DNA from 3 places in the Pseudoalteromonas sp. UBA6610 genome. Region 2 is predicted to be linked to each of the others. Evidence: predicted binding sites of a transcription regulator. Region 2 holds the regulator's gene; each other region holds the start of a gene.
The links. The regulator sigma-54, encoded in region 2, starts transcription at its own class of promoters, with help from an activator protein. The targets are predictions, from matches to a motif close to GTTGGCACGNNNNTNGNNT.
Positions count from the first base shown of each region.

Region 1: the regulator sigma-54 is predicted to act here: its motif matches at 1,324-1,342, upstream of B4F91_RS08935 (EF-hand domain-containing protein).
Region 3: the regulator sigma-54 is predicted to act here: its motif matches at 1,038-1,056, upstream of B4F91_RS13730 (PspA/IM30 family protein).

Region 1 covers NZ_DJHW01000066.1:11,358-13,619, reverse strand. Annotated here, with positions in the region: gene rluB (23S rRNA pseudouridine(2605) synthase RluB) at 1-24, opposite strand, end outside; gene scpB (SMC-Scp complex subunit ScpB) at 21-611, opposite strand; gene B4F91_RS08935 (EF-hand domain-containing protein) at 763-1,284, opposite strand; gene B4F91_RS08930 (hypothetical protein) at 1,506-1,937, opposite strand; gene xthA (exodeoxyribonuclease III) at 2,179-2,262, shown strand, end outside.
Region 2 covers NZ_DJHW01000097.1:13,577-15,838, forward strand. Annotated here, with positions in the region: gene lptB (LPS export ABC transporter ATP-binding protein) at 1-409, shown strand, start outside; gene B4F91_RS13120 (RNA polymerase factor sigma-54) at 479-1,978, shown strand; gene hpf (ribosome hibernation promoting factor) at 2,006-2,262, shown strand, end outside.
Region 3 covers NZ_DJHW01000103.1:34,932-37,193, reverse strand. Annotated here, with positions in the region: gene dusA (tRNA dihydrouridine(20/20a) synthase DusA) at 1-851, shown strand, start outside; gene B4F91_RS13730 (PspA/IM30 family protein) at 1,097-1,789, shown strand; gene B4F91_RS13725 (PspC domain-containing protein) at 1,800-2,006, shown strand; gene B4F91_RS13720 (hypothetical protein) at 2,016-2,262, shown strand, end outside.

The sequences.
Region 1 (2,262 bases), on a different contig from region 2:
TAACTTTTCACCTTGAATACTCATTCGGATGGTTCTCTCACAGAAGGATCACTTAATAACTGGTTTATTTTACTTTCCTGTTGCGCTGGCAATGCAGGGAGTTCATCTAGACCGGTTAACGAAAAATAATCTAAAAATAATTTTGTTGTTGCATAAAGCGCTGGTTTACCAGGTACTTCTTTATGCCCAACTACTTTAACCCACTCTCGCTCAAGGAGGGTTTTAATAATTGCTGATCCGGTTGTTACACCTCGTACTTGCTCTATTTCACCACGCGTTATTGGTTGCCTGTAGGCAATTAACGACAATGTTTCTAGTAGTGCGCGAGAGTACTTAGGTGCCCGTTCTTGCCATAAATTACTAAGCCAAGGGCTTAAACTACTACACGCTTGAAAGCGATAGCCACTGCCTACTTCAACTAGCTTAATGCCACGTGTTTGATAGTGGGTATGTATAGCGTCTATTGCAGTGTTAATTCGTGACATTGAAATAGCTAAATCAGCCAATACAGTATCTTTTAAGTGGCGTTTGCTAACAGGTTTGTCTGCGACAAATATAGCCGCTTCAATGATCTCAATTAATTGTTCATCACTAATTCGACGACCCGCCATAATATTTTGCTTTGCCCTTTAAAATACGTAGCCATCTATTATGACAGAACATCGCAAAAGGGGGAAAATATATCTGCTTTTAAAACAAATTAAATGCACAAAAAAGCCAGCAATTAATGCTGGCTCTTATGTGTAGCGTATTTAGCTAATATTAGCTGTTTTTATAATGCTTTAGTGCATCATCTTCAGCAACGGCTTTACCGTATTTGCTAATGTAGCCTTTAAACTCACCTTTACTGATGCGCTTATCATTGTTGCCATCCATGTAACCAAAATGGTTTGAAATATCATCATCGTCAGCTTCTTCTACTGAGATGTAACCATTTTTGTCGTTATCTAAACTTCTAAAATCATTTTCGATTTTATCAAATTTAGCTATTTTAGCTTTAAATGCCGACTCACTTACTTCGCTGTCAGTCGCTACCTTACCGGTATTTAACTGCATGTAAGTGTTAAATTCTTTACGACTGATCTCGTTATCCATATTGGTATCAATATTTGAAAAGTGGCCCCAGATGCTATCGTCATCTGCTTCTACTTTTGAAATATAACCATCACTGTCGTTATCTAAACTTGCAAAATCGCTATCGATTTTTTCAAGGCCTTGGTTTGAGGCACAAGCGGCTAAACTTAACGAAGCTAAAATAGTTGTTGCGAGTGTTAACTTTTTCATAAGACGTATCCTTGTAGTTAGTAAATGTCACTTTAACTAATACAAGTCCAATGCCAAAGTGCACAAGCCGCCAACAATCAATAAGTTACGTGTATTTAGCTTATTTTATATACATTAATCAATTACTTAGCTTTGCAATGATTGCTGCATACCTTGTAATTTTTGCAAAAAAATACCCAGTACAAACTGGGCATTATTTTAATCTACATGTTACCGCGCAATTAGATTGCTGCGTTTTGGTAACGCTTTACAAATTCAGTTACGTTTTGTCCGTTACACTTTAATGAGTTTAAGTTACCAATTTTTTGGCGAACAGGCGCAAGGCCTTGCTTTAACGCTGTGATACATAACTGTGTTTCTTGGTGTGCATCTTTTGCAAACACTTCAACTTTTGATTCAGCAGCTTGGTTAGACGTTACTTTTTTAGCAATGTCACGAATATCTTGACCATTACATAAAACACTTTTAGAAAAACGCGATAAGTATACACCGTGTTGTGCTGCTTCTTTACGCGCTGCGCTAAAGCCTTCATTTGCACTTAATACACATAATTTAGATTCAAGTTTATTATCTTGGCTAAAGTAAGTGTTGCTTTTTGCTGATACAGACGCAGAGGCTAATAAAGCAGTAGCTAAAAGTAATTGTGTTTTCATGAGAGAGATCCTATTTGAACGACTAAACAAGTAATTTTTGCGCATTATATATTCAATAATTACGAGATCAATTGAATTTTTTATTTATTTAAATAATTAATAAAGCATTTACAATGTTTAAACTTTACGCACCAATTGATCAACATTTGCGCAGCTATTTTCTCATTTCGATCATGTTATGTAGGCTTATTTACTGATACAATTTAGTTATAAAAACAGAGTCTAATTAAAGGTAAATTTTATGAAGGTTATTTCTTTCAATATCAATGGTCTGCGAGCTCGCTTACACCAGTTACAAGCAATTATAGATAAACACCAGCCAGAC
Region 2 (2,262 bases):
TAAAGAGCTCAATAAAGCCGCACGAGAAGAAACGCTTAACAACTTACTTGATGAATTTAGTATTCAGCATATTCGCGATAGCCAAGGTATGGCGCTTTCTGGTGGTGAACGCCGCCGTGTAGAAATTGCCAGAGCACTGGCAGCAAACCCTAAATTTATTTTATTGGATGAGCCTTTTGCTGGTGTTGATCCGATTTCAGTGTTAGATATAAAGAAAATAATAGAGCATCTTAAAAACCGTGGCATTGGCGTATTAATTACCGATCACAATGTAAGAGAAACCCTTGATGTTTGTGAAAAAGCCTACATTGTTTCTCATGGGGAGCTAATTGCATCTGGCACCCCAGAACACGTATTAAATGACAAAACTGTACGCGATGTTTATTTAGGCGAGCAATTTAGGCTGTAACATTTAAGCCACACCTACAAGCATCTGCTAATATTAATTATAACAACATAAAAGGATTGTTAGAGATACATGAGGCAATCATTACAGCTGCGCATGGGCCAGCAACTTACAATGACTCCACAATTGCAACAAGCGATTCGCTTGCTGCAGCTCAGTACATTGGATCTCCAGCAAGAAATACAAGAAGCACTTGATAGCAACCCGCTATTAGAAGTAGAAGAGCAAGATTACACGGAAGAGTCGGCTGGAAAAAATGAACAAAAAGCAGATACGGATGATGTAACCGTAAGCGCATCGGCTGACGATACAACCAGCGAGTACGAGCAAGACAGTGGCGAAGCTTTAAATAAAGACACCGTTAGCGATGATATGGCAATGGATGTAACCTGGGATGAGTACATGAGCGCAGCCCCTGCTGCATCCTCAGGCCCAATGCCGGAAGATGAGTCTATTTATCAAGGTGCCTCTACTGAAACGCTACATGAGTATTTAATGTGGCAGCTTCAGCTTACTCCTTTTAGCCCAACTGACGAAGCCATTGCTATTGCCATTGTAGAAGCTGTAGATGACTCGGGTATTTTAACGCTAAGTTGCGAAGAAATTTTAGAGAGCTTTAACCAAGAAAACGATGACGAAGTTGAAGTTGAACTTGACGAAATAGAAGCCGTTTTAAAGCGTATTCAGTTATTTGACCCTGTAGGTATAGCCGCGCGCAGTTTACAAGAGTGCTTGTGTATTCAGCTAAACCAGTTTGATAAAGACACCCCTTTTATAGAACAAACTAAAATGATCTTAACCGATCACATTGATCTATTAGCGGCACGCGACTATCGTACATTAATGAAAAAGACTAAGCTTAAAGAAGACGAGCTTAAAGAGGTCATGACCCTAATACATACCCTCAACCCAAAACCAGCAGATACAATAGTAAGGGAAGAGTCTGAGTATGTAATACCGGATGTGTCGGTTAAAAAAATAAAAGGCCGCTGGGTGGTAGAGCTAAACCCAGATAGCATGCCAAAAATACGCGTAAATAGTCAGTACGCGGCTATGTCACGTACCGTAAAATCAAGTGGTGATAGCCAATTTATTCGCTCTCACTTACAAGAAGCTAAATGGTTTATAAAAAGCCTTGAAAGCAGAAACGACACGCTGCTTAAGGTAACTAACTGTATTGTAAAACAGCAACAGGCATTTTTTGAACATGGCCCCGAAGCCATGAAGCCAATGGTTTTAAACGATGTTGCTGAAATGGTAGAAATGCATGAATCGACAATTTCGCGTGTTACTACGCAAAAATATATGCATACGCCACGTGGTATTTTTGAGCTTAAGTATTTTTTCTCAAGCCACGTAAGCACTGAAAACGGCGGAGAGTGTTCATCAACCGCAATACGTGCCCTAATTAAAAAGCTAATTGCCGCGGAAAACTCAGCTAAACCATTGAGTGATAGTAAAATTGCGGATATATTGGCAGAGCAAGGAATTAAAGTAGCTAGACGCACAATAGCAAAATACCGTGAATCGCTAGCTATTCCACCGTCAAATCAGAGAAAGAGTTTGATATAAGACGTAAAAAACAAAGAGGAAATGCTTATGCAACTAAACCTAACTGGTCGTCACGTAGAAGTAACTGATTCACTTAGAGACTATGTAAATAATAAATTTGCAAAGCTAGAAAGGCACTCAGATCATATTAGCAATGTGCATGTCATTCTCGATGTAGAAAAACTCAACCAAAAAGCAGAAGCGACTATTCATGTAAGTGGCGCAGATTTATTTGCCTCAACAGAGCACCAAGATATGTATGCCGCTATAGACTCGTTGATTGACAAGCTCGATCGTCAAGTCAT
Region 3 (2,262 bases), on a different contig from region 2:
CCACGGGGGCGATTTTATTTGGTCGCGGCGATTACCTACACTTTAATCAGCACGAGGGGCCGGTTGCTTTGCAGCTGGGGGGGTCTGATCCCGAGGCGCTAGCAAAGTGTGCAAAGCTTGCCGGTGAGCGTGGCTACGATGAGATTAACTTAAATGTAGGCTGCCCTTCAGATAGAGTACAGAACGGGCGCTTTGGTGCATGCCTAATGGCCGAGCCTGAGCTGGTTGCCCAGTGTGTTGCGGCAATGAAAAGCGAAGTTAGTATTCCTGTTACGGTAAAAACACGCATCGGTATTGATGAGCAAGACTCGTATGAGTTTTTATGCGCATTAATTGAAGCCAGCCATAAAGTTGGCTGTGATGACTTTATTATTCATGCCCGTAAAGCGTGGTTAAATGGTTTAAGCCCTAAAGAAAATCGTGAAGTACCGCCTCTTGATTACCCACGCGTTTACCAACTAAAAAAAGACTACCCACAGCTCGACTTAAGCATTAATGGCGGCGTTAAAACAATTGAAGAAAGCCTAGCGCATTTAGCGCATATAGACGGCGTTATGATTGGTCGCGAAGCATATAGTAATCCATTTATGCTTAATGAGGTGGATGAAAAGATTTATGGTGAGGTGGCTAATACTCAGACTCGTCACGATGTGGTGCGCGCTATGTATGATTACATAGAAGAAGAAATGCGTTTAGGTGCTAACTTTTGGCATATAGCACGCCATATGCTGGGAATTTTTCAGGGGCAGCCAGGGGCGCGCGGATTTAGACGTCACCTTTCAGAAAACGGTCACGGTAAACAGGCTGATTTGTCGGTAATGGATAAAGCATTAAGTTTTGTGCCTGAGTAATACTAAAGCGTTGACCAGTTATAAAAAAACCACTTTATAAAGTGGTTTTTTTATAACTAAAATTTAGTCAAAAGATAAATAAATTAGTGATTTTAGCTTATTAGCATTCAGTTTTTAGTCAGTTTAAAATAACGTATTAGTTATCTAACTGTCTGAATATAAAGGCTTATAAATAAATTTTTGTTAATTGGCATAACTCTTGGAATCCTGTTGTTGTTATCAATTAAAAACAACAGGACAAAACAATGAGTATATTTAATCGCGTAAATGATGTTATCCAATCCAATATTGCTGCCATGCTGGATAAAGCAGAAGACCCAGAAAAACTCCTCAACCTTATGCTAAGTGAAATGCAAGAAGCGCTTAACGAATGTAGAAGCACGGCCGCAGCCTTGCTGTGCGAAGAAAAAACGCTTAAACGCCAAATTGCACAAAAACAAAAAGACTTAACTTTGTGGCAAACAAAAGCTGAGCTGGCAGTTGCTAAAAACCGTGACGATTTAGCCAAGTCTGCGTTAGTAGAAAAACAGCGAGTAGATGAGCAAATTGCAGCAAAAAACACTCAGCTAAATACTCTAAAAGAGTCGATAGAGAAAATTACGGCAGATTGTGAGCGCTTACAGCAAAAAATGGCGCAAGCTAAAAGCAAACAAGCTCAATTAATAAAACGCCACGATATTGTTGCTGCACGTGAAAAAGTGAACATGCAATTACACAGTGACAAGGTCGCAAATGCTTTGTCTCGCTTTGAAATGATAGAACAAAAAGTGGAAGGCATAGAAGCACAGGTTGATGCTTATGAACTTACAAATACAGCGCAATCAACCGCTGAGCAAATTGAGTCTTTAGTTAAAAATGAAAAAATAGATGCAGAGCTGGCTCGTTTAAAAGCCAGTGTTAAGCAAAGTAATACCAATACAACTGCGCCAAGCGCTTAAGGAGTAGAGTATGAATAACTTTAAAACACAGCGTAGTTGGTACAAAGATTCACTGAATAAAAAAATATCGGGCGTATGCAGTGGGTTAGCGCGTCGCCTTGATTTTCCAGTGTGGTCAACACGCTTAGTAACAATTTTATTATTTATAAGTTTTCCGTTTGCAGTAGCGCTTGGTTATTTGATTGCTCACTGCTGCCTTGAAGAGCGTGCGTATTAGGAGAGGGATATGAAAACCTTAGCAATATGTGTTGTCGTATATTTGTTACTTTTTACTGATACTGTGTCGCTAATACATTTTGATTCATGGCAGTTTCCACTTTGGATTGCAGATATGAGCTGGGTGGGGCTTGAGCTGGCTGGTGTTTTAGTCGCTATTATTGCAGTAGTAGCCGTAATGGCTTTAGTGACCATGGGGTTAATAGGCGCAGTGATTGTCGCGCTGGTTGGCACCATTTTGGCACTGTTATTTGGTT